4 regions of the Kineococcus lubricus genome follow, and region 1 is predicted to be linked to each of the others. Evidence: riboswitches for the same ligand, from Rfam matches in the RefSeq annotation. Region 1 holds a riboswitch; each other region holds the start of a gene.

Evidence for each region. A riboswitch is a leader RNA that binds a small molecule or an ion and turns the genes downstream of it on or off. The one in region 1 is predicted to bind S-adenosylmethionine.
Region 2: linked by a shared signal. The riboswitch ahead of ACRYRX_RS14045 (rhodanese-like domain-containing protein) and the one ahead of sfnG (dimethylsulfone monooxygenase SfnG) in region 1 are both predicted to bind S-adenosylmethionine.
Region 3: linked by a shared signal. The riboswitch ahead of ACRYRX_RS09405 (TIGR04028 family ABC transporter substrate-binding protein) and the one ahead of sfnG (dimethylsulfone monooxygenase SfnG) in region 1 are both predicted to bind S-adenosylmethionine.
Region 4: linked by a shared signal. The riboswitch ahead of ACRYRX_RS15800 (aminotransferase class V-fold PLP-dependent enzyme) and the one ahead of sfnG (dimethylsulfone monooxygenase SfnG) in region 1 are both predicted to bind S-adenosylmethionine.

Annotation. Positions count from the first base shown of each region.
Region 1 is NZ_JBJLSK010000001.1:209,788-216,967, reverse strand. Features, by position in the region: gene ACRYRX_RS00980 (cell division protein PerM) at 1-604, shown strand, start outside; gene purN (phosphoribosylglycinamide formyltransferase) at 727-1,317, shown strand; gene purH (bifunctional phosphoribosylaminoimidazolecarboxamide formyltransferase/IMP cyclohydrolase) at 1,317-2,888, shown strand; gene ACRYRX_RS00965 (DUF3017 domain-containing protein) at 2,925-3,203, shown strand; SAM riboswitch class I at 3,294-3,377, shown strand; gene sfnG (dimethylsulfone monooxygenase SfnG) at 3,388-4,533, shown strand; gene ACRYRX_RS00955 (N-acetylmuramoyl-L-alanine amidase) at 4,581-5,360, shown strand; gene idi (isopentenyl-diphosphate Delta-isomerase) at 5,380-5,910, shown strand; gene ACRYRX_RS00945 (AAA family ATPase) at 5,921-7,180, opposite strand, start outside.
Region 2 is NZ_JBJLSK010000016.1:124,361-131,540, reverse strand. Features, by position in the region: gene ACRYRX_RS14065 (DUF1684 domain-containing protein) at 97-873, shown strand; gene ACRYRX_RS14060 (SufS family cysteine desulfurase) at 870-2,195, shown strand; gene sufU (Fe-S cluster assembly sulfur transfer protein SufU) at 2,220-2,648, shown strand; gene ACRYRX_RS14050 (GNAT family N-acetyltransferase) at 2,645-3,151, shown strand; SAM riboswitch class I at 3,225-3,310, shown strand; gene ACRYRX_RS14045 (rhodanese-like domain-containing protein) at 3,316-3,717, shown strand; gene ACRYRX_RS14040 (O-succinylhomoserine sulfhydrylase) at 3,714-4,901, shown strand; gene ACRYRX_RS14035 (cobalamin-independent methionine synthase II family protein) at 4,922-6,142, shown strand; gene ACRYRX_RS14030 (class I SAM-dependent methyltransferase) at 6,147-6,941, shown strand; gene ACRYRX_RS14025 (ROK family protein) at 7,073-7,180, opposite strand, start outside.
Region 3 is NZ_JBJLSK010000010.1:54,906-62,085, reverse strand. Features, by position in the region: gene ACRYRX_RS09415 (ABC transporter permease) at 1-584, shown strand, start outside; gene ACRYRX_RS09410 (ABC transporter substrate-binding protein) at 581-1,513, shown strand; SAM riboswitch class I at 1,624-1,718, shown strand; gene ACRYRX_RS09405 (TIGR04028 family ABC transporter substrate-binding protein) at 2,074-3,726, shown strand; gene ACRYRX_RS09400 (ABC transporter permease) at 3,764-4,699, shown strand; gene ACRYRX_RS09395 (ABC transporter permease) at 4,696-5,553, shown strand; gene ACRYRX_RS09390 (dipeptide ABC transporter ATP-binding protein) at 5,550-7,180, shown strand, end outside.
Region 4 is NZ_JBJLSK010000020.1:20,379-27,558, reverse strand. Features, by position in the region: gene ACRYRX_RS15820 (NtaA/DmoA family FMN-dependent monooxygenase) at 1-778, opposite strand, end outside; gene ACRYRX_RS15815 (LLM class flavin-dependent oxidoreductase) at 790-1,833, opposite strand; gene ACRYRX_RS15810 (hypothetical protein) at 1,985-2,260, shown strand; gene ACRYRX_RS15805 (rhodanese-like domain-containing protein) at 2,304-2,711, opposite strand; gene ACRYRX_RS15800 (aminotransferase class V-fold PLP-dependent enzyme) at 2,779-4,119, opposite strand; SAM riboswitch class IV at 4,175-4,288, opposite strand; SAM riboswitch class I at 4,431-4,522, shown strand; gene ACRYRX_RS15795 (methylenetetrahydrofolate reductase) at 4,584-5,540, shown strand; gene metE (5-methyltetrahydropteroyltriglutamate--homocysteine S-methyltransferase) at 5,537-7,180, shown strand, end outside.

The sequences.
Region 1 (7,180 bases):
GCTGAGCCCGGGCGTGGTCGGCGGGGCGCTGCTCACCCTCGCCCAGGCGCTGCTGCTGCCCACGCTCGCCGTGTGGGGGGTGGCCTGGACGAGCGGGACCGGTTTCGCCGTGGGCACCGGGACCTCCGTGGCCCCCGGCGGGACGTCGCTGGACGTGCTGCCGACCGTCCCCGTCCTGGGCGCGCTGCCCGCACCCGGGGCCACGCCGGCGCTGGCGTGGGCGGCCGTCGCGCTGCCCGTCCTCGTCGGAGCGCTCGCGTGGGTGCTGGCCGCCCGCCGCGGCCCCCGGGTGGAGGGGCTGCTGCACCGCTGCGCCGCCGCGCTGGTCCACGGCGCGCTGACCGGGGCCGGGGTCGCGCTGCTGTGCGCCCTGGCGTCGGGCGCCCTGGGGCACGGCCGCCTCGGCGAGGTCGGCCCCGACGCGCTGCTGACCGGGGTCGTCGTCGCGGGCGAGGTCGCCGCGGGCGCCGTCCTCGCGGTGCTGCTGGGCCGGGGCTGGCGCGCCTGGCGCGGGGCGGAACTGGTGATCGACCTGCCCGGCGCCCCCGGCGGCGCCCCCCGGACCCCGCGCAAGCTCCTCGGCGACGACCGCCCCACCCCCTGAGCGGCCACCCCGCCCCACCCCACCGCCACCCCGCCGCGGGGACCCCCGGTCGGCGCCGCGGTCCCGTCCACCCGGGCCAGGGGTTTCGGGCCGGACCGCCCCGGCGGCTAGAGTCTGCCCACGTGCCCGTACGTGTGGTCGTCCTCGCCTCCGGATCCGGTTCGACCCTCCAGGCCCTCCTCGACGCCGACGACCCGGCGTGGCGGATCGTCGCCGTCGGTTCCGACAAGCCGGGGGTGACCGCGCTGGAGCGGGCCGCCGCCGCCGGGATCGAGACCTTCACCGTCAGCCCCGCCGACTTCGTCGACCGCCCCGCCTGGGACGCCGCGCTCGCCGCCGAGGTCGCCCGCCGCGCCCCCGACCTCGTCGTCCTCGCCGGGTTCATGCGCATCCTCGGCGCCCCGGTGGTCGAGGCCTTCGGCGGCCGGATGATCAACACCCACCCCGCGCTCCTGCCCTCCTTCCCCGGGGCCCACGGCGTCCGCGACGCCCTGGCCCACGGCGTGAAGGTCACCGGCTGCACCGTGCACCTCGTCGACGCCGGCGTCGACACCGGCCCGATCCTCGACCAGGCCGCCGTGCGCGTCCTGGACGACGACGACGAGGCCTCGCTGCACGAGCGCATCAAGACCCGCGAGCGCGAACTGCTCGTCGGCGTCGTCGGGCGACTGGCCCGCGCGACCCCCCACCCCGAGAGGACGGCACCCCGCTGATGGACCCCCAGGGCACGAAGGTCCCCGTGAAGCGCGCGCTGATCAGCGTCTACGACAAGACCGGCCTGGCCGAACTCGCCCAGGGGCTGCACGCGGCCGGGGTCGCCCTCGTCTCCACCGGGTCCACCGCCACCCGCATCGCCGCCGCGGGCGTGCCCGTGACCCCCGTCGAGGAGCTCACCGGGTTCCCCGAGTGCCTCGACGGCCGCGTCAAGACCCTGCACCCGCGGGTGCACGCCGGGATCCTCGCCGACCGCCGCCTGCCCGACCACGTCCGCCAGCTCGCCGAGCTCGACGTCGAACCCTTCGACCTCGTCGTCGTGAACCTCTACCCGTTCGCCGCGACCGTCGCCTCCGGCGCCGGCTACGACGACGTCGTGGAGCAGATCGACATCGGCGGCCCCTCCATGGTCCGCGCCGCCGCGAAGAACCACCCCAGCGTGGCCGTCGTCGTCGACCCCGCGGCGTACGCCGACGTGCTCGCCGCCGTCGCCGACGGCGGGTTCGACCTCACCGCCCGCAAGCGCCTGGCCGCGGCCGCGTTCGCGCACACCGCCGCCTACGACACCGCGGTGGCGTCCTGGTTCGCCGAGCAGACGCTCGACGAGGCCGACCAGGGCTGGCCCGCCGTCACCGGCGTCGCCCTGGAGCGCACCGCCGTCCTGCGCTACGGCGAGAACCCGCACCAGCAGGCCGCCGTCTACGCCGACCCGACGTCCGCGCCGGGCATCGCGCAGGCCGTGCAGCTGCACGGCAAGGCCATGTCGTACAACAACTACGTCGACGCCGACGCCGCCCTGCGCGCCGCGTACGACCTCGACGGGCCCGCCGTCGCCGTCATCAAGCACGCCAACCCGTGCGGGATCGCGACCGGCACCGACGTCGCCGACGCCCACGCCAAGGCCCACGCCTGCGACCCCGTCTCCGCCTACGGCGGCGTCATCGCGGCCAACCGCGTCGTGACCGCGGCCATGGCCGAGCAGGTCGCGCCCGTCTTCACCGAGGTCGTCATCGCCCCCGGCTTCGAGCCCGAGGCGCTGGAGGTCCTGCGGGCCAAGAAGAACGTCCGCCTCCTGCAGCTGCCCGAGGGCTACTCCCGGCAGGCCCGGGAGTGGCGCCCCGTCTCCGGCGGCGTGCTCGTGCAGGACCTCGACGCGATCGACGCCGAGGGCGACGCCCCCGCGAACTGGACGCTCGCGGCCGGTGAGGCGGCCACCCCGGAGGTCCTGGCCGACCTCGAGTTCGCCTGGCGCGCGGTCCGCTCGGTGCGCTCCAACGCGATCCTGCTCGCCAAGGACGGCGCGTCCGTCGGCGTCGGCATGGGCCAGGTCAACCGCGTCGACTCCTGCAAGCTGGCCGTCGCGCGCGCCGGAGCGGACCGGGCCACCGGGTCGGTCGCCGCGTCCGACGCGTTCTTCCCGTTCGCCGACGGCGCGCAGATCCTCATCGACGCCGGGGTCAGCGCGATCGTGCAGCCCGGCGGGTCCATCCGCGACGCCGAGGTCGTCGAGGCCGCCGCGAAGGCCGGCGTCACGATGTACTTCACCGGCGCGCGCCACTTCGCGCACTGAGGTCCGCCCGTGGCGCCGGCCGGTAGCGTCGGCACCGTGACCACCGAGCGCGTCCCCACCCCGGGCAACGCCGTCCTGCTGACGCTCGTCGGCGGGATCGTCGTCGCGCTGGTGCTGACGCTGCTGGCCGGCCCGACCCCGGGCGGGGTGCTGCTCGGGGCGGACCTGGCCGTCGCCGCCGTCCTGCGGCTGGTGCTGCCGGTGCGGGTCGCGGGAGCGCTCGCGGTCCGCTCGCGCGGGCTGGACGTCGCGATCCTCCTGGTGCTGGCGGTGTCGTGCCTGGTGCTGGCCGGCGTCGTGCCGACCCCCGTCTGAACCCCCCGACGGACGCCCCCTCCCGCCCACCGGGAGGGGGCGTCCGTCGTTCCCCTGCGCACCGGCCGGGCACCGGGGTAGGGTGCACCGATCCCATCCAGAGCGGCTGAGAGACCTGGCTCGACGACGCCGCAGCAACCCCCGCGGGGGTGCTACCGCCAGGACCGATGGAGGACGCCCCGCCATGTCCCTGCACGAGCCCCTGAAGTTCGCCTACTGGGTCCCCAACGTCTCCGGCGGGCTGGTCGTCTCCACGATCGAGCAGCGCACCAGCCACGACCCCGCCTACAACGTCGAGGTGGCCCGCGCCGCCGAGCGCGTCGGGTTCGAGTACGCCCTCACCCAGGTGCGGTACCTCGCCTCCTACGGCGCCGACGCCCAGCACGAGTCGACGTCGTTCTCGCTGGCGCTGCTGCTGGCGACCGAGCGGCTGAAGGTCATCGCCGCGGTCCACCCGTTCTTCTGGCACCCGGGGGTCCTGGCGAAGTTCGCGGCCACCACCCAGGAACTCACCGGCAACCGCCTCGCGCTGAACGTGGTGTCGGGCTGGTTCAAGGACGAGGCGACGCAGCTGGGGGTGACCTGGCACGAGCACGACGACCGGTACAAGCAGTCCGAGGAGTTCATCGAACTGCTGCGCGGGGTGTGGAGCCAGGACGGCTACAGCCAGTCCGGGGAGTTCTTCAACGCCACCGACATCACCTTCCGCCCGCAGCCCACGGCCGCGCCGGAACTGTTCCAGGGCGGGAACTCCACCGCCGCGCAGGCCATGGCCGGCCGCGTCTCGGACTGGTACTTCATGAACGGCAAGTCGATCGCGGACGCCGCCGCCGGGGTGCGGGAGGTCAGCGCGCTGGCCGCCGCGAACGGCCGGTCGGTGCGGTTCGGGCTGAACGGCTTCGCGCTGGTGCGCGACACCCGAGAGCAGGCCGAGGCGGTCCTGGAGGAGATCGTCGCCAAGGCCGACCGCGCCAAGGTCGAGGGTTTCGGCGCCGCGGTGCGGGAGGCCGGCGGTTCCACCCGCGACGGCAAGGGGATGTGGGCCGACAGCGGGTTCCGCGACCTCGTCCAGTACAACGACGGTTTCCGGACGGGGCTGGTCGGGACCCTCGACGAGGTGGCGCGCCGCGTCCTGGCGTACCGGCTGGTCGGCGTCGACCTGCTGCTGCTGGGGTTCCTGCACGTCAAGGAGGAGGTCGAGGCGTTCGGGGAACTCGTCATCCCCCGGGTGCGCGAGCTGGAGGCCCGGCTGGTGGCGGGGGAGGACCTGGACCTGGGCGCCGAGCTCGACGGGGCCGTCGCGGCGGCCACCGCACCCGTCCCCGTCTGAACCGGCCGCCGGGCGGGGCGGTGCCGGACCCGTGGCACCCTGGGCGGGTGCGACGTGCCGCGGTCCCGCTGGTGCTGGTGGCCGCCCTCGCCGCCTGCTCCCCGCCCCGCCCGCCGGCCCCGGTGCCGGTGAGCGCCGCCGCGCGACCGGCCCCCGTCCCCGTCGTCGTCCTCGACCCCGGCCACAACGGGGGCAACGCCGCGCACCCGGAGCAGATCGCGGTCCCCGTCCCGGCGGGGGGTTTCGAGAAGCCGTGCGGCACGACGGGGACGTCCACGGACAGCGGGTACCCCGAGCACGCCTACGCCTTCGACGTCGCCCTGCGCACCGCCGACCTGCTGCGCGCGCGGGGGGTCGAGGTCGTCCTGACCCGGTCCGAGGACACCGGCGTCGGCCCGTGCGTGGACGCCCGGGCCGCGGTGGCGAACGCGGCGGGGGCGGCGCTGGCGGTCTCGATCCACGCCGACGGAGCCGCGCCCACCTCCCGCGGTTTCCACGTCGTCGAACCGGGCCCGGCCCCCGACGGCGGCAACGCGGCGGTGCTGGCGGCCTCCGACGTCGCGGCGCGCGACCTGCTCGCCGCGTTCGGGACCGCCACCGGCCTGCCCCGGGCCGACCGCCTCGGGGACCTGGTGGAACCTGGCCTGACGCGGCGCTCGGACCTGGCGGGCCTGAACCTCGCGCGGACGCCGTCGGTGCTGCTGGAGTCGGCGAACATGCGCAACGCCGAGGACGCCGCGCTGCTGTCCGACCCCGCGTTCCGGCAGACCGCGGCGCGCGGCATCGCCGACGGCGTGTCGGCGTTCCTCGCGCGCGACCGCCCCTGAGACCGCTTACCTTCTGGGGGTGACCCTCGCGCCTGCCGACCCGACCGTGGAACTCGTCGTGCTCCTGACCGACGACGGGACCCCGTGCGGGACCGCGCCGAAAGCCGACGTGCACCACACCAGCACCCCCCTGCACCTGGCGTTCTCCTGCTGGATCCTCGACGGGCGGGGCCGCACGCTGCTGACCCGCCGCGCCGCCGCGAAGCGCACCTGGCCCGGGGTGTGGACGAACTCGTTCTGCGGGCACCCCGGCCCGGGGGAGGAACCGGCCGACGCGGTCGTGCGGCGTTCGGTGCAGGAACTGGGGGCGCCCGTCGTGGACGTCGCGTCGCTGCTGCCGACGTTCCGCTACCGCGCCGTCATGGACGACGGCACCGTCGAGAACGAGGTCTGCCCCGTGTTCACGGCGCGGCTGGCCGGGGACCTGGCCCTGGACCCCGACGAGGTGGACGCGTTCCGCTGGGTCGGGCTGGACGAGCTGCGGGCCGAGGTCGCGGCCGACCCGGCGCCGTTCAGCCCGTGGATGCTGCTGCAGCTGCGCGGGTTCTGACCGCCCGACCTCAGCCCGTCCGGCCCAGGTCGTGGGCGTCGAGGTAGTCCCGGACCAGCTGCTCGCTCACCCGGCCGCGGTCGGCCACGGACCGTCCCTGCGCCCGCGCCCACGCCCGCACCAGCTGCGGGTCGACGCCGGAGCGCCCGGTCCGGTCCGCGCCCGCGGTGGGCGCGGCCGCGGCGGCCGGGGCCACCCCCGGGGCGGGCAGCCGCGCGACGCTCACCGCCGCCCCCTCGGCGGCCAGCTCCCCGGCCTGCCCGGCGACGTCGGCGTGGTGGGTCAGCAGCACCACCTGCACGTCGCGGGCCAGTTCGGCCAGCGCCGCCAGCGCCGCCCGCGTGCGGGTCTCGTCGAAGGTCATCAGCACGTCGTCCAGCACCACCGGCAGCGGCCCCTGCCCCGACGCCACGAGGGCACGGTGCTGGGCGGCCACCGCCGCCAGCCGCAACGCCAGGAAGACCTGGTCCGCGGTGCCCTCGCTCAGCCCGTCGGCGCCCTCGAGCAGCTCCCCGTCCGCCCGGCGCACCCCCAGCCGCCGCTCCCCGCCGTCGTCCAGGGCCACCAGACCCGTCCAGCGCCCCCCGGTCAGCCGCGTCAGCACCTCACCGGCCTCGGCCAGCAGCGGGTTGGCGCGCGAGGCGGAGAACTCCTCCAGCTGCCGGCGCAGCACGGTGCGCTGCAGGTCCACCACGACGTAGCGCTCGGTGTCGGCCTGCAGCCCCGCCAGCGCCTCGGCGCGCCGGGCGGCCAGCACGTTGGCGTCGGCACCGGCGGTCAGCCGTTCCAGCTCCACCTCGGCCCGGGTGACGTCCTGCCGGGCCCGGGCCCACACCTCGTGGGCCTGCTCGTCCGCGAGCGCCGCCTCCTCGTCGTCGGTGCGCAGGTCGGCGTCGGAGCGCGGGCCGACCTCCTCGACGAGCCGCGCCACCTCCCCGGCGGCACCGACCTCCGCCGCCAGGTCGTCGGCCTCGGCGCGTTCGCGGTCCCGCAGGGCCAGCAGGTCGCGGCTGCCGCCGGCCCGCGCGCCGAGGGCGGGGAGGTCCTCGCCGCCGGCCAGGAGGGCGCTCAGCTGCGCCTGCGCCCGCTCCCGCCGGGCCCGTTCGGCCGCGGTGGCCGCCGCCACCTCCTGCGCCCGCCGTCCCAGCTCCGCCGCGGTGCGCTCGTCCGCGCGGCTGCGGCGCAGCCGGTCCGCCACCGCCGTCAGCGCCACCTCGACCTGCTCGGGTCGCCCGGCCCCGCACGGGGTGCCCAGGCGCGCGGCGAGCGC
Region 2 (7,180 bases), on a different contig from region 1:
CGTCCCCCGCTGCCGCAGCGGCCACCGCGTGGCCCGCTCACCGCGCCGAGCGCCGTCCCGCCGTCCGTCCGCGCCACCCGCCCGAGGAGCCCCACCGTGACCACCACCACCGACGTCGAGACCGCCCGCGCCGGGTTCGAGGCCTGGCGCGCGGCCCGCACCGCCGAGCTCAGCCGGCCGCACGGCTGGCTCAGCCTCACGAGCCTGACCTGGCTGGACGCCGAACCCGTCCCCGTCGAGGGCCTGCCCGGCACGTGGGCCTCGGTCCCCGGCGGGGTCGCCGTGACCGCCGCGGCCGCCGACGGGGTCGTCGTCGGGGGAGAGCCCGTGGACGGCACCGTGACGGTCGAGACCGTCGAGGGCGCCCCCGGCGTCCTCGTCGAGGTCGGCGACCTGCGCGTGGAGGTGATCCAGCGCACCGGCTCGCACGCCCTGCGCGTGCGGGACCCGCAGGCCCCGGCGCTGGCCGCGTTCACCGGTGTCCCCGTCTTCGACTTCGACGAGGGGTTCGTCCTGGACGCCGAGTTCGTGCCGTTCGAGCAGCCGCGCGCCGCGGTCGTGGGTGCGGTCAAGGACGGCCTCGAGCACCACTACGAGGCCGTCGGCGTGGTGCGCTTCGAGCTCGGCGGCCCGCAGCGGTTGACGGTGTTCGCGGGCGGGACGATCCTGTTCCGGGACGCCACCAGCGGCGTCACGACGACGGCCACGACCCGGTCGGTGCGGGTCGACACGACCCCCGGCCCCGTCGTCCTGGACCTCAACCGCACGCAGAACCTGCCGTGCGCGTTCACCGACCACGCCACCTGCCCGGTCCCGCCGGCCGAGAACCGACTGACGGTCCCGGTCGCGGCGGGGGAGAGGGACCCCCGATGAGCACCACCGCGCTGGACGGTTTCACCGACACCGAGCTCGCCGCGCTGCGGGCCGACTTCCCGATCCTGACCCGGACCACCCGGTCCGGGAAACCCCTGGTGTACCTGGACTCCGGGGCGACGTCGCAGAAGCCCCTGGCGGTGCTGGACGCCGAGCGGGAGTTCTACTCCACGCGCAACGCGGCCGTGCACCGCGGCGCGCACCAGCTCGCCGAGGAGGCCACCGACGACTTCGAGGCCGCCCGCGCCGCCGTCGCCGGGTTCGTCGGGGTGCCGGCCGCGGAGCTGGTGTTCACGAAGAACGCGACCGAGTCGCTGAACCTCGTCGCGCACGCCTTCAGCACCACGACCGCCTACGCCGCACGGGGTTCGGCGCCGGACGGGCAGGTGGTCGACCCCCGGTTCGTGCTCGCCGAGGGCGACGAGGTCCTGGTCACCGAGACCGAGCACCACGCCAACCTGGTGCCGTGGCAGGAGTTGTGCGCCCGCACCGGCGCGGTGCTGCGCTGGGTCCCGGTGACCGACGAGGGGGTCCTGGACGTGGGCGCGCTGCCCGCGCTGGTGACCGGGCGCACGAAGGTCGTCGCGTTCGCGCACGCCTCGAACGTCCTGGGCGCCGTCGCCCCGGTCGCCGAGCTCGTCGCGGCCGCGAAGGCCGTCGGCGCCGTCGTCGTGCTCGACGCCTGCCAGTCCGTCCCGCACCTGCCCGTCGACCTGCCCGCCCTCGGCGTGGACCTGGCCGCCTTCTCCGGGCACAAGATGCTCGGCCCCTCCGGCATCGGTGCGCTGTGGGGGCGCGCGGACCTGCTCGCCGCGATGCCGCCGTTCCTCACCGGCGGCTCGATGATCGAGCTGGTGCGGATGGAGCGGTCGACGTACGCGCCGGCGCCGCAGAAGTTCGAGGCCGGGGTGCCCATGGCGGCGCAGGCCGTCGGGCTGCACGCCGCGGTCGACTACCTGCGCGGGCTGGGGCCCGACGGGTCCGGGATGGCCCGCGTCGAGGCCCACGAGCGCGCCCTGACGCGGCTGCTGCTCGACGAGCTCGCGCAGCTGCCGTGGGTCCGCGTGCTCGGCCCGGCCGGGGCCGCCGACCGCGTCGGGCTGGTGTCCTTCACGGTCGAGGACGTCCACGCCCACGACGTCGGGCAGCTGCTCGACGACGAGGGGGTCGCGGTCCGCGTCGGGCACCACTGCGCCTGGCCGCTGCACCGCCGGTTCGGCGTCGCCGCGACGACCCGGGTGAGCTTCGGCCCCTACAACCAGGCCTCCGACGTGGACGCCGTGCTGCGGGGTCTGCACCGGGTCCGGGCCCTCTTCGCCTGAACCCCGCCGTGAGAGCCTGACGACGTGGACCTGTACCAGCAGCTGATCATCGAGCACTCCAAGCGGCCGCACGGCGAAGGTCTGCGCGCCCCGTTCGGGGCGCAGGCCCACCACGTGAACCCCACCTGCGGCGACGAGATCACCCTGCGGGTCCAGGTCGACGACGGCGCGGTCGCCGACGTGTCGTACGACGCGCTGGGCTGCTCCATCAGCCGCGCCTCGGCCTCGGTGCTGCACGACCTGGTCGTCGGCCGGCCCGTCGAGGAGGTCGGCCCGCTGCGCGAGGCCGTGCAGCACATGCTCACCAGCCGCGGCGCCGACCCCGGCGACGAGGACGTCCTCGGCGACGCCGTCGCCTTCGCCGGGGTCGCGAAGTACCCCGCGCGGGTCAAGTGCGCGCTGCTGTCCTGGTCGGCGCTGGCCGACGCCCTGCTGCGGACCCCCGCCGCGTGAACCCCGCCGTGCGGGTCCGCGCGTACACCGACGACGACTGGGCGCAGGTCTGGCCGTTCTTCGACGAGATCGTCGCCGACGGCGAGACGTACGCCTACCCCGAGGGCCTGACCAGCGAACGGGCGCGGCAGCTGTGGGTGGCCCCGCCGCCGGGCGCGACGTTCGTGGCCGTCGACGGTGACGCCGACGACGTGGTCCTCGGCACCGCGCGGTCGGGCCCGAACCGCCCCGGCCGCGGCGCCCACGTCGCGACCGCGAGCTTCATGGTCGCCCCGGCCGCGCGGGGCCGCGGGGTGGGCCGCGCCCTCGGCGAGCACGTGCTGGCGTGGGCGCGCGGTGCGGGTTTCCTGGCCATGCAGTTCAACGCGGTCGTCGAGACGAACACCGCGGCCGTCGCGCTGTGGCAGTCGCTGGGGATGCGCATCGTGGGCACCGTGCCGCAGGCCTTCGACCACCCCGAGCACGGGTACGTCGGCCTGCACGTCATGCACCGCTCCCTCTGACCTCCCCCGACGCCTCCCGGACCGGCCGCGGTCGTCCGGTCACGGCCGCCGCCGTCGATGCCCTACGCTGGCCGGACCATCCAGAGCGGCCGAGAGACCTGGCTCGTCGACGCCGCAGCAACCCCCGCACGGGGGTGCTCATGCCAGGACCGATGGGAGGAACAGTGGGTTACACCGGCGACCTCACCCCGCGTGAGGCCTTCGAACTCGTCCGGGACGACCCGGCCGCCGTCCTGGTGGACGTCCGCACCGACGCCGAGTGGCGGTTCGTGGGCGTCCCGGACGGGCTGGGCGCCGGCCCCGTCCTCGTCTCCTGGCTGCCGGTGGACCCCGAGCGGTTCCTGGCCGAGCTGGCCGCGGCGGGCATCACCCCGCAGGCCGGCCGCAAGGTCGTGTTCCTGTGCCGCTCCGGTCAGCGTTCGGTCGCCGCCGCCGAGGTCGCCACGGCCGCCGGGATCACCCCCAGCTACAACGTCCTGGAGGGTTTCGAGGGGCCGCTGGACGCCGACGGCCACCGCGGGGGTTCAGGGTGGCGGGCGGCCGGTCTGCCCTGGAAGCAGTCGTGAACGGGGCCGGCTGGCGCCCGGACACCACGGCCGTGCGCGGCGGGCTGTCCCGCTCGCCGTTCGAGGAGACCTCCGAGGCGCTCTACCTGACCTCCGGGTACGTCTACGCGACCGCCGCCGACGCCGAGGCCGCGTTCAGCGGCGACGTCGACCGGTTCGTCTACTCCCGCTACGGCAACCCGACGGTGTCGGTGTTCACCGAGCGGCTGCGGCAGCTGGAGGGGGCGCAGGCCTGCTACGGCCTGGCCAGCGGGATGTCCGCGGTGTTCTACGCGCTGGCGGCCCTGCTCGGCGCCGGCGACCGCGTCGTCGCGGCCCGCAGCCTGTTCGGTTCCTGCTTCGTCGTCCTCGACGAGATCCTGCCGCGCTGGGGCGTGGAGACGGTGTTCGTCGACGGCGAGGACCTCACCCAGTGGGAGGCCGCGCTCGCGCAGCCGGCGCAGGCCGTGTTCTTCGAGACGCCCGCCAACCCCATGCAGACGCTGGTGGACATCGCCGCGGTCACCGAGCTCGCGCACGCCGCGGGCGCCACCGTCGTCGTCGACAACGCCTTCGCCTCGCCCGTGGGGCAGCACCCGTTGCAGTTCGGGGCCGACGTCGTCGTCTACTCGGCGACCAAGCACATCGACGGCCAGGGCCGGGTGATGGGCGGGGCCGTCCTGGGGACGAGCGAGTTCATCGACGGCCGGTTCCGGGAACTCACCCGGCACACCGGCCCGACGCTCAGCCCGTTCAACGCCTGGACCCTCGCCAAGGGCGTGGAGACCCTCAGCCTGCGGGTGCGGCACTCGGCGGCCACCGCGCTGCGGCTGGCCGAGCACCTCGAGCAGCACCCGGGGATCCGCTGGGTCCGCTACCCGCTGCTGCCCAGCCACCCGCAGTTCGACCTGGCGAAGCGGCAGATGGACCTCGGCGGGACGATCCTCACGTTCGAGCTCGACGCCCCGCGGGGGCGCGGCAAGGAACGCGCCTTCGAGGTGCTGGACGCGCTGCGCGTCGTCGACATCTCCAACAACCTCGGCGACGCCAAGTCGCTCGCCACCCACCCCGCCACCACGACGCACCGACGCCTCGGCGCCGAGGGCCGCGCCGCCATCGGCCTGGGCGACGGCGTCCTGCGGTTGTCCGTGGGCCTGGAGGACCCCGACGACCTGCTCGACGACCTCACCCACGCCCTCTCCTGAACCCTTCGATCGGAGTTCCGTTGTCCAGCAAGCAGATCCCCGTCTCGCACGCCGGCAGCCTGCCGCGCACCCCCGAGCTCATCGCAGCCAACGAGGCGCGCCGGGTCGCCGATGACGGTTTCACCCTCGAGCGCACCCCCGAGTTCGAGGCGCTGCTCACCGGCGCCGTCGTGGACCTCGTGCGGCGCCAGCGCGACCTGGGCGTCACGGTCGTCGGCGACGGCGAGTACGGCAAGGCCATGTCCAGCGCCGTCGACTACGGCGCCTGGTGGTCGTACTCGTTCCAGCGCGTCGCCGGTCTGGAGGTCACCGGGGAGGACCTGTTCACCCAGCCCGTCGTGCGCTCGGAACCGGGGGAGGTGCGGCTGACGAGCTTCCCCGACCGCCGCGACTGGGTGCGGTTCCGCGAGGCCTACCAGGACCCGACGTCGGGCATCTCGACGGGCAAGAACGCCACCGCGTTCCCCGCCACCACCGGCCCGCTGTCCTACACCGGTCACGACGCCCTCGCCTCCGACATCGCGAACCTGAAGGCCGGTCTGGCCGCCGCGGGCGTCGAGCAGGGGTTCATCACCTCGCTGTCCCCGGGCAGCGGCGCGCGCATCTCCAACCGGTACTACGCGACCGAGGAGGAGCACATCTGGGCGTGGGCCGACGTGATGCGCGAGGAGTACCGGGCGATCGTCGACGCCGGGCTGATCGTGCAGATCGACGACCCGTCCATCGCGGAGAACTGGGACCAGATCAACCCCGAACCCTCCGTGGAGGACTACCGCGCGTTCACCCGGATCCGGGTCGACGCGCTCAACCACGCCCTGCGCGGCCTGCCCACCGAGCAGGTCCGGTTCCACCTGTGCTGGGGTTCGTGGCACGGCCCGCACACCACCGACATCGAGTTCCGGCACATCGTCGACCTCATGCTCCAGATCGACGCCGGGTCCTACTCCTTCGAGGCGGCCAACGTGCGCCACGAGCACGAGTGGAAGGTCTGGCGGGACGTGCAGCTGCCCGAGGGCAAGCAGATCGTCCCCGGGATCGTCAGCCACGCCACGAACGTCGTGGAGCACCCCGAGCTCGTCGCCGACCGGATCGAGCGGTTCGCCTCCGTCGTGGGGGCCGAGAACGTCGTCGCCTCCACCGACTGCGGGCTCGGCGGGCGCATCCACCCGCAGATCGCGGTCGCCAAGCTCGCCTCCCTCGGCGAGGGCGCCCGGATCGCGGGTTCGCGGTTGTTCGGGTGAGCTGATGGCTGCGGGGGAGGCGGCCTGGGCGCTGTGGCAGGACTCGCCGTGGGGCCGGCTGCGCTACCACGTCGTGGCCCGGCTCCTGCGGTCCTGGACGCAGGACCTGGGGCCGGGCCTGCGGGTGCTCGACGCCGGCGGTGGGGACGGGCGCGACGCGCTGCCGTTCGCCCTCGCCGGCCACGACGTGACGGTCCTGGACCGGTCGCCGGAGATGCTCGCCCTGGCCCGTGCGGCGGCCGCGGCGGCCGGTGCCGCCGAGCGCGTGCACACCGTGGCCGCCGACCTGGAGGACCTCACGGCCCTGGCGGCGCTGACCCGGCACCGCGAGGGCGGTTCGGGGTCCTTCGACGTGGTGTTCTGCCACGACGTGCTGCAGCACAGGGCCTCCCACGAGCAGGTGCGGGCCGACGTGGCGACGCTCGTGTCGTCGGTGCGTCCCGGCGGGCTGGTGTCGCTGCTGGCCCCCAACCCGCCCGCCGACGTCCTGGCGACCGTCCTCGGTCAGGGGCCGGCCGCCGCGTGGGTCGCCCTCGACGCCGAGCGCGCGAGCGACCCCGCGACCGGGCACACCGCGCTGCGGCTGTCCCCGGAGTTCGTCGAGGACGCTTTGACCGCAGCCGGGTGCGACGTCGCGGGCCGCGCGGGGGTGCTCGCGGTGACGGCGCTGCTGGAGAACGCCCAGCGGGAGGACGACCGGGTCGTGGCCGACCTCGAGGAGCTGGAGGTCGAGCTCAGCGCGCGGCCCCAGTTCACCGGGACGGCGCGGTACTGGCTGCTCGCCGGCCGCCGCCGCTGACCCCCCGCCGATCGAGGAAACCCGCACGACGATCGAGGAAACCCGCACGTCGATCAAGGACACACGGGGCATGGGCGGCACCGCTGTCCTTGATCGCCGTGCGGGAGTCCTTGATCGCGGAGGAGGTGGGGTCAGCGGCGGTGGCCCAGGACGAACGTCCGGATCGCGGTGACCGCGGCGCCGCGCGCCCACTCGGTGAACCCCGTGTGCTGCACGTCGACGTCCAGCTCGGAGGCGTG
Region 3 (7,180 bases), on a different contig from region 1:
TCCTGGCCATCAACGCCGGGAACGCCGGGCGCTCGCTGCCGACGCTGGGTCTGCTGAGCCTGCTCGTGGTCCTCATGGGGCTGGGTTTCACCCCGGTGCTCATCGCCCTCGTCGTGCTCGTGATCCCGCCGATCCTCACGTCCACGTACGCGGGGTTGCGCGCGGTCGACCCGAACGCCGTGGACGCGGCCCGGGGGATGGGGATGAGCTCGGCGCAGGTCCTGTTCCGCGTCGAGCTCCCGATCGCCCTGCCCGTCGTGTTCGGCGGCATCCGCGCCGCCGTCCTGCAGGTCGTGGCGACCGCGACGGTCGCCGCCTACGTCGGGCTGTCCGGGCTGGGCCGCCTGCTCATCGACGGCCTGGCCCTCAACGACTACGGCCGCATGGTCGCCGGGGCCGTCGTCGTCGCCGTCCTGGCGATCGCGCTGGACCTGCTGCTGGGCCTGGTCCAGCGGTACGCCGTCTCACCCGGCCTGACCGGCCGGGGCCTGCGGCGCGCACGGGGCACGCGATCCGTGGGAGAGTCCGGGGCGAGCCCGGAACCCGAACTCGTCAGCGCAGGAACGTCGAAAGGCACGTCATGAACCGCAGGAACCTGCTCGGTCTGGCCCTCGTGGGCTCCCTCACGGCGGGGCTGGCTGCGTGCGGCGGCGGCGACGACCCGCTGGCCTCCGACGCCGGCTCGGGGGACTCCACCGCCACCTCCGCCGTCATCGTCGGCTCGGCGAACTTCCCCGAGAGCGAACTGCTCATGGAGATGTACGCGCAGGTCTTGGAGGCCGAGGGCGTCGAGGTGCAGCGCAAGCCGAACATCGGTGCGCGCGAGCTGTACCTCAAGGCCCTCGACGACGGCTCGATCGACCTCATCCCCGAGTACAACGGGGCGCTGCTCGCCGCGCTGTCCGAGGGCGGCGCCCCCGAGGGGGTCTCCACCCCCGAGCAGGTGCTGGAGGCGCTGAAGCAGGTGCTGCCCGAGGGCACCGAGGTGCTCGAGCAGTCCGCCGCGGAGGACAAGGACTCGCTGTCGGTCACCGAGGCCACCGCCACCCAGTACCGCCTGACCTCGATCGCCGACCTCGCCCCGGTCGCGAAGGACCTCGTCGCCGGCGGCGGCCCGGAGTTCCAGGAGCGCTACCAGGGCCTGGAGGGGCTCAAGGAGCTGTACGGCGTGGAGTTCAAGGAGTTCAAGCCGCTGGACCCCGGTGGCCCGCTCACCGTCGGCGCCCTCAAGGACGGCACCATCCAGGTCGCGAACATCTTCACCACCGACTCCGCCATCACGACGAACGGGTTCGTCGTGCTGGAGGACCCGAAGAACCTGTTCCTGGCCCAGAACGTCCTGCCCCTCATCCGGTCGTCGAAGAACGACCAGACGATCACCGACGCGCTCAACGCGTTCTCGGCCAAGCTCACGACCGAGAACCTCACCCAGTACCTCGCGCAGGTCCAGGTGGACAAGAAGGACGTCGCCGCCGTGGCGAAGGACTTCCTGACGGCCAACGGGCTCGTCTGAGCCGCCCGTCGCGGGCCGGACGGCGCGTCCGGCCCGCGACCCCCGCACCCCCCGGTGGGGCCGGCGGGTGTTGACACGCGGCGAACGCGTCGGGCAGTGTGGCCCGCGCACACCCATCCAGAGCGGCTGAGAGATCTGGCTCCGTGACTCCGCAGCAACCCTCCGCGCGAGCGGGCGTGGGTGCTTCCGCCAGAACCGATGGAGGAACGTTGTCGAGCAGTTGCGCCCGGGGCTTCTTCGCCTCGCGCCGCCGTCACATCGACTACTGCCGCTGCGGCGCCACGTTCTGTTCCTGACCCCCCACGCTCACCGGCGCTGACCCGGGGCCGGGGCGGACGACCGTCCGCCCGGCCCGTCCGCCGTCCCCGCGGGGCACGACCCGACGGCACGGCGCAGCCCTGCCCGGGGCGCCGGTGAGGTGGGCTGCGCGGCAGCCGAACCGCCTCGCACGCACCCGCGCGCGGTGACCACCCCCCGGTCCCCGCCCGCCCCTCACGAACCCCACCGCCGACCCGGTCCTGCGCGCCAGGAGACCGGGCGCCCCACCGTTGGAGCCCGCCATGCTCGTCCGTCGCCGCACCACCCTCGCCGCCGCAGCCGCCGCCGCCCTCGGCGGGATGCTCGCCGGCTGCTCCTCGGGATCCGCGGGTGAGCAGGAACCGGTGGGGGAGCCCAAGACCGGCGGCAAGCTCACCTACCTCGAACCGCAGACGTGGACCACGCTGTACCCGCCCGCCGCGGGGTTCTACCCCAACGGGGGGATCGTCAACAACATCACCGACCGGTTGCTGTGGCAGAACCCGCAGACCCTCGAGCTCGAACCGTGGATCGCGGTCGCGCTGCCGGAGGTGAACGCCGACGCCACCCAGTACACCTTCACGCTGCGCGAGGGCGTCACCTACTCCGACGGGTCCCCGCTGGACGCGGCCAACGTGGTCGCCAACCTCGACCTCTTCGGCAAGGGCGACCCCGCCCGGGCCCTGACGGTGTCGGAGGCCATCAACAACTACGACCGCGGCGAGGTCGTCGACGAACGCACCGTCCGGTTCCACTTCACCGCTCCCGCACCGGGTTTCGCGCAGGCCGTGTCGACCATCAACTCCGGTCTGCTCGCCACGTCCACCCTGGCGCAGGACAGCGAGGGCTTCGGGCCCGGCAGCGCCGCGACCGTCATCGGCTCCGGGCCGTTCGTGGTCGACTCGGAGGAGGTCGGCACCCGGATCTCCCTCGTGGCGCGCGAGGACTACGCCTGGGCGCCGCCGTCGCGGCCCCACCAGGGCCGGGCGTACCTCGACGGCATCGACGTCGTCGTCGCCGGGGAGGACAGCGTCCGCGTCGGCACCGTCGTCGCCGGCCAGGCCGACCTCGCCCGCCAGATCGAGGCGCCGGACGAGGCGCAGTTCAGCGCCGACGGACTGGCGCTGCTGGCCGCCGCCACCAACGGCGTCAACAACGGGTTCAGCTTCCGGTTCCGGACCCCGCAGCTGCAGGACCTCGCCGTCCGGCAGGCGATCGTCGCCGGCATCGACCGGCAGGCCGTCATCGACACCCTGTTCAGCGACAGCTACGTGCTGGCCACCGGCGTCCTGGCGAAGTCGGCGCTCGGGTACGTCGACACCTCGGAGGAGTACCGGCACGACCCGGCCGCGGCGGCGCGGCTGCTCGACGGGGCCGGCTGGACGGTGGGCGCCGACGGCGTCCGCGCGAAGGACGGCGTCCCGCTGGCGATCACGTTCAACGAGGCCCTGCCGCAACCGCGCTCCAAGGAGGTCGTCACCCTGGTCCAGGAGCAGCTGGCCGACCTCGGGATCCGCGTCGACCTGTTCCCCGGCGACCAGGCCGCCCAGACCGCCGCCTCCCTGGACCCCGAGACCGTGCAGGTCTACCACTCCATGGTCGGGCGGGCCGACTACGACGTCCTGAAGTCGCAGTTCTTCTCCAGGAACCGCAACACCCTGCTGAACCTGGACACCACCGACGGGTCCCTCGGCGACCCCGAGCTCGACGCCCTGCTGAACGACATCGCCTCCGAACCCACCACCGACGCGCGTCAGGCCGCCTCCGAGGCCGCGCAGCGCCGGCTGGCCGAGCAGGCCTACGTCGTCCCGCTGTTCGAGGAACCGCAGGTGTTCGGCTTCCGCTCCGACGTGCAGGGTTTCGCGACCGAGTCGGTGGGCCGGCCCCTGTTCCACGCCACGTGGCTGAACCGGTGAGCACCCCGTCCCCGGCCGGCGCACCGGGAGGACGGCGGTGACGTACGTGCTGCGGCGCGCCGGCCAGGCCGTCGTCGTCCTGGTCCTGGCCTACGCGCTGACCTACGTCCTGCTCGCCGCGCTGCCCGGCGACGCCGTCCTGGCCCGCTTCGGCAGCCCCGAACTGGGGTTGTCCCCCGAGCAGCTGGCCGACATCCGCGCCGCCTACGGGGCCGACCGGCCCCTGCCCGTGCGGTTCGCCGAGTCCGCGTGGGCCTTCCTCGGCGGGGACCTGGGGTACTCGGTGCAGAGCGGGGCCGCGGTCTCCACCCTCCTGGCCGCCGCCCTGCCCTCGACCCTGGTGCTGGCCGCGCTGGGCCTGGCCCTGGCCGTGGTCCTGGCCGTGGTCATCGCCGTCGTCGCCACCCACGGCCGCGGCCGCTGGCTGCGCCGGGCGTTCCGCAACCTGCCGCCGCTGTTCGTGTCGCTGCCGGTGTTCTGGATCGGGATCCTGCTCATCCAGGTCCTGTCCTTCCGCCTGGGGCTGGTGCCCGTCATCGGCGCCGGCCCCGTCGAGGCGCTGGTGCTGCCCGTCCTCACCATCGCGGTGCCCATCGCGGCGCCGCTGGCGCAGGTGCTGATGCGCAGCGTCGACGACGTCGTCCGGATGCCGTTCGTCCCCGTGGTGCGCGCCCGCGGCGCCGGCACCGGCTGGCTGCTGTGGCACGACGTCAGCCGCAACGCCGTCCTGCCCGCGCTGACGATGGCCGGGCTGCTGTTCGGCGAGCTCGTCGGCGGCGCCGTGGTCACCGAGGCTGTCTTCGGCCGCGCCGGGATCGGGCAGCTCACCGCCCAGGCCGTCGCCAACCGCGACACCCCCGTCCTGCTGGCCGTCGTGGTCCTGTCCACGGTGGCCTACGTGGTGATCAACCTCGTCGTCGACCTGCTCTACCCCGTGCTCGACGCGCGGCTGCGCACCGGAGGAGCCCGATGAGCGCCACGACCACCCCACCCACCCCGCCCGTGCCGGCCCCGGACGCCCCGCGCCGGCGACGGCGCCGGGTCCCGGCGGGGGTCCTGGTCCCCGCCGCCGTCGTCCTGCTCGCCCTGGCCTGGGCGCTGGTCCCGGGCGTCTTCGCCCCCGGCAGCCCCACCGCGACGGTGGCCCCGTCGCTGCAGGCCCCCAGCGCCGAGCACTGGTTCGGCACCGACGCCACCGGGCGGGACCTGTTCACCCGCGTCGTCCACGGGGCCTCGCACTCGATCCTCGGCGCCGTCGTGGCCGTCGCCGTCGGCTTCGCCGTCGGCACCCTGACCGGCGTCCTGGCCGGGTCGCTGGGCGGCGCGGTCGACGACGTCCTCATGCGCCTGGTCGACGTCCTGCTCGCCGTCCCCGGCCTGCTGCTGTCCCTCAGCGTCGTCATCCTGCTCGGCTTCGGCACCACCAACGCCGCCGTCGCCGTGGGCGTCACCTCCATCGCCGTCTTCGCCCGCCTGGCCCGCGCCGAGGTCGTGCGGGTGCGCGTCAGCGAGTACGTGGAGGCCGCCTACGGCTCCGGCGGCACCTTCGGCTCGGTGCTGCGCCGGCACGTCCTGCCGAACTCCCTGACCCCCGTCGTGGCGCTGGCCGCGCTGCAGTTCGGCTCGGCCGTCCTGCAGATCTCCACCCTCGGCTTCCTCGGCTACGGCGCCCCGCCGCCCACCCCGGAGTGGGGCCTGCTCATCGCCGAGGGCCGCAACTACGTCGCCACCGCCTGGTGGCTGACCGTCCTGCCCGGGGTCGTGGTCGTGGCCGTCGTCCTGGCCACCAACCGCCTCAGCCAGTCGATCCGCGGGAGCGTGGCGTGAACCCCCTGCTGAACGTGCGCGACCTGCGCATCGAGTACACCACCGGCCGCGGCGCGGTCCGCGCCGTCGACGGGGTGTCCCTCGACGTCGAACCCGGCCGCGTCACCGCCCTGGTGGGGGAGTCCGGGTCGGGCAAGTCCAGCGTCGCGCAGGCCGTCATCGGCCTGCTCGCCGGCAACGGCCGGGTCACCGGCGGCCGGGTCGACCTGCGCGGGCAGGACCTGCTGGCCCTGTCCGAGCGGGAGCTGCGGGCGGTGCGCGGGCGCCGGATCGGCCTGGTCCCGCAGGACCCCGGGAACTCCCTGAACCCCGTCGCGACCATCGGCGCCAGCGTGGCCGCGGGGTTGCGCATCCACGGCGCGCGCGACCGGCGGGCCACCCGCGCCCGCGTCCTGGACCTGCTCGAGCGCGTCGGCATCGACGACCCCGCCCGGCGGGCCCGGCAGCACCCGCACGAGCTGTCCGGCGGCATGCGCCAGCGCGTCCTCATCGCCGCCGCCCTCGCCCTCGAACCCGACCTGCTCATCGCCGACGAACCCACCAGCGCCCTCGACGTCACCGTCCAGGCCACCGTCCTGGACCTGCTGGACGAGCTGCGCGCGGCCACCGGCACCGGCGTCCTGCTCATCACCCACGACCTCGCGGTGGCCGCCGAACGCTCCGACGCGGTCGTCGTCCTGCGCCGCGGGACCGTCGAGGAGTCCGGCGCCACGGCCGACGTGCTGGCCCGCCCGCGCGCGGACTACACGCGGGCGCTGCTGGCCGACGCGCCCTCCCTGACCCGCGTCGTCGACCGCACCCCCGCCGCCCCCGCGGCGGGACCACCGCTCGTGCGGGTCGAGGGGCTGCGCCAGGAGTTCCGCCGGCGCGGGACCGGCCCCCTGGTGGCCGTCGACGACGTCTCCTTCACCGTCGCCCGGGGCACCACCCACGCCATCGTGGGGGAGTCCGGCTCCGGCAAGACCACCACCGGGCGGGCCCTCGCGGGGTTCGGGCGGCCCACGGCCGGCACCGTCCGCGTCGGCGACACCGACGTCACCGCCCTCGGCGGGCGCCTCACCTCGCGGGCCGCGCGCGCCTACCGCCGCACCGCCCAGCTGGTCCACCAGAACCCGTACGCCTCGCTGGACCCCCGCCTGGACGTGGGGACCATCGTCGCCGAACCGCTGCTGAACCACCGCCTCGGGGACGCCGCCGAGCGCCGCGAGCGGGTCGCCCACCAGCTCGAGGTCGTCGGGCTGCCCGCCGACGTCACCACCCGCCGGCCCCGGGAGCTGTCCGGCGGGCAGCGCCAGCGGGTCGCCATCGCCCGCGCCCTCGTCCTCGAACCCGACCTCGTCGTCCTCGACGAGGCCGTCTCCGCCCTCGACGTCAGCGTGCAGGCGCAGGTGCTGCGCCTGCTGGCGCGGTTGCAGGCCGACCTGGGCCTGACCTACGTGTTCATCTCCCACGACCTCGCCGTCGTCCGGCAGGTCGCCGACACCGTCTCGGTCCTGCGCCGCGGCCGCCAGGTCGAGTCCGGCCGCGTGCAGGACGTCTTCGCCGACCCCCGGCACCCCTACACCCGCGAACTGCTCGACGCGGTCCCGGGGACGGGCCGGTCCCGCGGCGGCACCGTCCCCCGCCA
Region 4 (7,180 bases), on a different contig from region 1:
CGTCGCCCTCGGGACGGCCCGCGGCGACCGTGCGGCGGCGGATGTCGTCGGCGAACGCCAGGGCGTCGGCGTGGTGGGTGCCGTGCCGGGAGAAGATGACGTCCGCGGACCGGGTGGCGAAGTCGCGGCCCGCGGGGGAGTCGCCGGCCTGGAACAGCACGGGGTGCTCCTGGGGGCTGCGCGGCACGGTCGGGGTGATCTCCACGTCGAACAGGCGGTCGGAGGCGGTGACCGGTGTGAAACCCGTCCCGTCCCAGCTGTCCCAGACCGCCTTGGCGAGGTTCACGAACCGCTCGGCGCGTTCGTACCGGTCGGCGTGGTCCAGGTGGCCGCCGCGGCGGAAGTTCGCCCCCGTCCACGCGTTGTCGGTGGTGACGACGTTCCACGCCGCCCGGCCACCGGAGAGCACGTCCAGCGACGCCAGCCGGCGGGCCAGGTCGGCGGGGTCGTTGTACGTCGTGTTCTGGGTGGCGACCAGGCCGATCCTCGAGGTCAGCCCCGCGAGCGTCGCCAGTTCGGTCAGGGCGTCCGGACGGCCCACGACGTCCAGGTCGTGGATCCTGCCGCGCTGCTCGCGCAGCCGCAGACCCTCACCGAGGAAGAACGCGTCGAACAGGCCTCGTTCGGCGGTCTGGACCAGCTGGGTGAAGGTGGAGGGGTGCATCTGCGAGCCGCTGCGCGGGTCCGACCAGATGGTGGTGTGGTTGACGCCCTGGAAGAACACCCCGAAGTGGACGACGGCGTCGGGGTAGCGCAGTTCGGTCTTCTGGTCGGTCATCGTCGGTGTCCTCAGGCCGTGGCGAACTGGTTGACGGGCCGGGCCAGGCCCAGCGTGGTGCGCAGCGTCGCCCCCGCGACCGGCGGCTGCAGCAGCCGGGCGACGCGCAGCGCCGGCAGGGTCGTGCGCAGCAGCGTGCGCAGGTCCTCGTCGAGGACCGCGGCGTGCAGGCGGACGCCGTCGACCGAACCGGCCAGCCCCGCCAGGTACCGGGCGAAACCCTCACCCGACCCCGACCAGCGGACGCGCCCGGACGCCGGGGCGCTGCCGTCGGCGTCCAGCGCCGCGAGGCGGTCCACCGCGGGGTGGGCCTCGGTGTCGAGGGCGAACTCGACGTCCAGCACGACGAGCGGGCCCCCGGCGGTGCGGCGGGCCCGCTCGTCGCCGCTGAGCACCACGTCGGCTCGCGTGGTGGGGGTCAGGTCGCGCTCGTGGACCACGACGACGGACTGCCCCTGCGGGGAGCGCGGGACGGTCAGCGGTCCCTTCACCGACCAGCCGTCCGTCTCGACGTCGACGTGGTGCAGCCGGTCGCGGTCGACGTAGCGACCCGTGGCGACGTCGCGGATCACCGCGTCGTCCTCCCAGGAGTCCCACAGCGCCCGCACGGCGCGGACGACGTCGGCGAGCTCGGCGGCCGGGTCGGCCTCGACGGGCAGGTTCACCGCCCGCGCCGCCGCCGCGGGCGACGTCGTCGCGATCCACCCCGCGCGGCCGTGGCTGGAGTGGTCCAGGGAGGCGATCTGCGCGGCGACGTGGAACGGCTCGGAGTACGTCGTCGCGGCGACGGGGAGCAACCCGATCGCGTCGGTGGTCCCGGCCAGGAACGCCGCCCGCTGCACGGCGTCGAGGTGCCCGACGGGGTTGCGGGGGTTCGTGGCGGTGGTGTCCTCGAACGTCAGGCCCGTCAGGCCCTGGGCCTGCGCCGTGACGGCGAACCCCCGCAGCCGGGCGGGGGAGAACACCTGGTCCGGGGTCGTGCGGGAGCGGCGCCAGGCGGCCGGGTGCCACCCGCCGCCGTCGACCTCCAGGAACACGTGGAAGGGGGTGGTCATGTCTGGCTCCGTGGTCGGGGGTGGGGGTGGCGTGGCGGGCCGGGGCGACCGGTCCCACCGGGTCCCGGAGCGTCGGTCCGGGAATCCGCGAAGGCCCGTGCACGACGGGGCGGGTGTGTCACAGTGGGGCACCCGAGAGCGGAGGTGCGCGGTGCGTGGACGGCGGCTGTGGGCGCGGTTGTGCGCCGCTGCAACCACTTCGGCGGCTGCGGTGGTGCAGGGGCTGGCCCTGGCGGGGCACGGTCAGTGGGGGTTCCCCTGGGTACCGGCCGACCTCGACCTCGACCCCGAACCGGAACCAGGTCCCGGTGAACTCAGCTGGGCCGACTTCGAGGCGGAACTGCACGCGCTGCTGACCGCGCACGCCGACGGGCACGCCGAAGGGACCGGGGACGGGTCCCGTCCCGGCAGCGAACCCGTGCCCTGAGGCCCCGACCCGCCGGCGGCCGCGCTCGCGCGCGCCGGCCACCTCAGGCCCGCCCGGGTTCCGCGGTGGGCAACCCGGCCGCCTCCCACGCGGGGAACCCGCCCTCGACGTGCACGACGTCGGTGAACCCGGCGGCGAGCAGTTCGGCGGCCACGGGGCCCGACCCGGCGGGCGAACCGCAGACCACGACGATCCCCTGGTCGAGGCCGGTCAGCTGCGGCAGGGCCCGGGGGCCGCCGAGGGTGAACCTCGGCCCGACCTCGTCCTTGCCGACGACGACGGCCTGCGGCAGCGCGCCGTGCGCGGCCCGGCCGGCGTCGCTGCGGACGTCGACGAGCAGCGCGCCGCCGGCGACGGCGCGCCCGGCGGTCCCGGCGTCGACGAGGGGCGCGCCGAGGGGGACGGCGGCGGGGTCGCCGAGGGGGGCTGCGGTGCGGGGTTCCTGGCTCACGTCACTCCTGGTCGTCGGCTCACGCGCTCGCGCGAGGGGGTTCGGTCGGTCGTGACCCCCGTCGGGGTCAGCCCCGTCCCGGGATCGGGTCGAGGAACGTCCCGGGGGCCGGGCGCGCGTCCGTCAGGGGAGCCCAGCGGCCCTCGACCAGCCCGTACTCCAGCTCCGGGCCGGTGGTCAGGAAGCGCTCGAGGGCGGCCAGGAGCCGGGCGACGTCGGCCGAGCCCGTCCCCACCCCCGTCGAGGCCCGCAGCCCGCCCTCGACCAGGCCGAGGGAGTCGGCGAACCGGTGGGCGCAGAACCGCCCGTCCCGGACCCCGATGCCGTGCTCGGCCGACAGGTACGCGGCGACCTCGGACACCGGGCGCCCCGGGACGGTGAACGTCACGACCCCCACGGCGTCGGCCGGGTGCGGGCGCACGACCCGCACGCCCTCCAGCGCGGTCAGGCCCCGCACGAGCTGGTCGCGCAGCGCGGCCTCGTGGGCCTCCAGCGCCCCCGCCGGCAGGGCGGCGAGCGTCGCGCAGGCCTGCGCCAGCGCGACCGCGCCCACGACGTTGGGCGAGCCGGCCTCGTGCCGGTCCGGTCCCGCCGCCCAGCGCACCGCGTCGTGGCCGACGTCGAGCGTGGCGCCCCCACCGGCCAGGTACGGCTCCGCGGCGTCCAGCCAGTCCCGGCGCCCGACCAGGGCACCGGAACCGAACGGCGCGTACAGCTTGTGCCCCGACAGGGCGATCCAGTCGATCCCGTCGCCGGCGACGTCGACGCGGCGGTGCGGCAGCAGCTGGGCGCCGTCCACGGCGATGCGGGCACCGGCGGCGTGCGCGGCCCGCGCCAGGCGGCGCAGCGGCAGCACCTCCCCGGTGACGTTGGAGGCCCCCGCGACGGCCAGCACGGCGTACCGCCCGCTCGCCAGCTCGGCCTCCAGCCGGGCGGTGGTCTCCTCGGCGTCGGCGCCGCCGCGCACCACCGTCGTGCGCGCCGACCGCTCCCAGGACAGCAGGTTCGCGTGGTGCTCCACGTCGGCCACCAGCACCCGCCCACCGGCCGGGACGGCCCGGGCCAGCAGGTCGAGGGCGTCGGTGGTGCTGCGGGTGAAGACGACCACGTCGTCCGGGCGGGCCCCGACGAAACCCGCCACCTGCTCGCGGGCCCGCTCGAACAGCGCCGTGCAGACGCGGGACAGGTACCCGGCCCCGCGGTGGACGCTGGCGTAGTGCGGGAGCACCTGCGCCACGCGCGCCGCCACGGTGGTCAGCGCCGGGGCGCTGGCGGCGTTGTCGAGGTTCGCGTACGTCGCGGTGCCTCCGGTGGCCAGCGGGACCGCGGTGCCGGCGCCCACGACGGGCAGCAGCGGCGGGACGTCCCGGCCGGTGGGGCGGGCGGGGGACAGGGTGCTCGTCGTCACGCGAGGTCTCCTCGGGGAGTGGACCCCACCGGGAGGACCGGGATCGGCCCGGCGAGGTCCGCGCTTGCCGGGCCCACCTCGGGACCGGCCAGGTCGTCACCCGGGGCACCCCGCCGCGGAGGAGGGTTGCCGGCCAGCGAGCCGGGGCTTGTCGCTGGCGCTCATGACCTGTTCCGAGGTTGCCACGGAACGGCGGTCCAGATCAAGGTCGGCCCGCCGGGGGGAACGGGACCGAGCCCCGGGAACCCCGTCCCGGTGGCTTCCCCGCGAACCGCTTGTCGATCCCGCCGCCGTCGGTCTACATTCGGGGAACACCATCCAGAGCGGCCGAGAGTCCTGGCTCGACGACGCCGCAGCAACCCCCCGAGCCCGGGCGAGGGTGCTACCGCCAGGTCGATGGAGTCCGTGATGCGCACCACCGATGTCGTCGCCCCCTGCCCCGACCCGGGACCGGGACCCGCCCGATGACGATCGCCCCCCTCGTCGCCGGTGCGGCGGGGCGGCCGACGATCAGTTTCGAACTGTTCCCCCCGCGCTCGGAGGCGGGCCGGGAGACGTTGTGGCGCAGGGTTTCGGAGTTGACGGCGGCCGCACCGGACTTCGTGTCGGTGACGTTCGGCGCCGCCGGCGCCACCCGGGCCCCCAGCCGGGACCTGCTCGCCCACGTCCTGCGCACCACGGCCGTCCCCGCCATGGCCCACCTGACGTGCGTGGGGGCCTCGCGGCGGGAGGTCGTGGAACTCGCCGGGGAGTTCCTCGACGCCGGGGTCCGCAACGTCCTGGCCCTGCGCGGCGACCCGCCCGCCGGGGTTCCCGGCTGGAGGCCGCACCCCGACGGCGTCGGGACCGCCGGGGACCTGGTGCAGCTGCTCCAGGTCGCCGACCGGCGCCGCCTCGCGCGCCGCGGCGGCCCCCGCCCGGTCGACGAGGGACCGCTCAGCCTCGCCGTGGCCGCGTTCCCCCGGGACCGCGACGACCACGAGATGGCCGTCCTGCGCGCCAAGCAGGACGCCGGCGCGCACTTCGCGATCTGCCAGGTGACGTTCTGCGCCGCCGAGTACGCCGCGCTCGTGCGCCGCGCCCGGGCCGCGGGGATCACCCTGCCGCTGCTGCCCGGGATCGCCGCCACCGACGACCCCGGCCGGCTGCAGCGCATCGGCGCCCTCACCGGCGTCGCGCCCCCCGCCGGGCTGCTGGCCGCCCTCGACACCGACGACCCCGCGGCCCGCCGCCGCGCCGCCACCGCCTCCACCGCCGCGCTCGCCCGCGACCTCCTGGCCGCCGGGGCCCCCGGGCTGCACCTGTACACCTTCAACGCCGCCGGCCCCGCCCTCGACCTGCTCGACCACCTCGACCTCGACCGCTCCCGCCGAACCGACGACCGCCGCGCGACCGCCGCGGCAGGAGGACCGACCCGATGACCGAGAACCCCCCCGCCTGGACCGCGACGATCCTGGGCTACCCCCGCCTCGGACCCGACCGCGAGACGAAGAAGGCCCTCGAAGCCCTCTGGGCCGGCCGCGCCGACCTCGCCACCACCGAGCAGCGGCTCGCCGCCGTCCGCGCCGCCACCGTCCGCCGGCTCAACGCCCTCGGCCTGCCCGCGCACGACGGCTCCATCCCGTCGTCGTTCTCGGCCTACGACCAGGTGCTCGACGCCGCCGTCGCCGTCGGCGCCGTCCCCGAGCGGTTCGCCGACGTCGTCGCCGCCGACGGGACCGTCGACCTCGCCGGCTACTCCACGATCGCCCGCGGCCGCGGCGCACAGGCCCCGCTGGAGATGACGAAGTGGTTCGACACGAACTACCACTACCTCGTCCCCGAGATCGGCCCCGGCACGACGTTCCGCTTCGCCGACGACCGCGGCGTTCGGGAGTTCACCGAGGCGCTCGCCGACGGTTTCCTCACCCGCCCGGTCCTGGTGGGCCCGGTGACGTTCCTGCTGCTGGCCAAGGCCGCCGACGGCAGTCCCGCCGGGTTCGCGCCGATCTCCCGCCTCGACGACCTGCTCGGCGCCTACGCCGACCTGCTGAGCGCCTACGCCGCAGCGGGCGCGGAGTGGGTGCAGCTCGACGAGCCGGGCCTGGTCAGCGACTCCGCGACCGCCGGGGTCGAGGACCTGCCCGGCCTCGTGCGCGCCGCCTACGACCGGCTCGCCGCCGTCACCGGCCGCCCCCGGCTGCTCGTCGCCACCCCCTACGGCGACGCGAGCGGGTTCCTGGGGTCCCTGGGCGCCGTCGAGGGCCTGGCCCTGGACCTGGTGGAGGGGTCGGTGCCCGCCGACCGGTCGGTGCTGGCCGGCAAGACCGTCGTCGGCGGCGTCGTCGACGGGCACAACGTCTGGCGGGGCGACCTCGTGGGGGCCCTGGCCACGCTGCGGCGGCTCGAGGGGGCCGCCGCGCACGTCGTCGCCGGGACCTCGACCTCCCTGCTGCACGTGCCGCACGACGTGACCCGCGAGACCGCCCTCGACGAGCGGCTGCGCGGCTGGCTGGCCTTCGCCGACCAGAAGGTCGCCGAGGTCGTCCTGCTGGGCCGGGCCCTGGGCGACGCGGAGGCGGCCGGACCCGCCCTGGCCGCCGCGGCGGCGGCCCGCGCCGACCGGCTCGCGGCCCCCGGCGTCGTGCGCCCGGAGGTCCGCGACCGGCTCGCCGCCCTGACCCCGGAGGCGTTCCAGCGCAGCGACTACGCCACCCGCCGCGCCGCGCAGGAGCAGGCCCTGGACCTGCCCCTGCTGCCGACGACGACCATCGGCTCGTTCCCGCAGACCACCGAGATCCGCCGGGCTCGGGCGGCGTGGGCGCGCGGTGAGCTGACCCAGGCGGCCTACGAGGAGTTCCTGCGCGCCGAGATCGACCGCGTCGTGCGGTTGCAGGAGGACCTCGGCCTCGACGTGGTCGTCCACGGCGAACCCGAGCGCAACGACATGGTCCAGTACTTCGCCGAGCACCTCGACGGGTTCGCCGTCACCCAGCACGGCTGGGTGCAGTCGTACGGTTCGCGCGGCGTCCGGCCGCCGATCCTGTGGGGCGACGTGACCCGCCCGGCGCCCATCACCGTG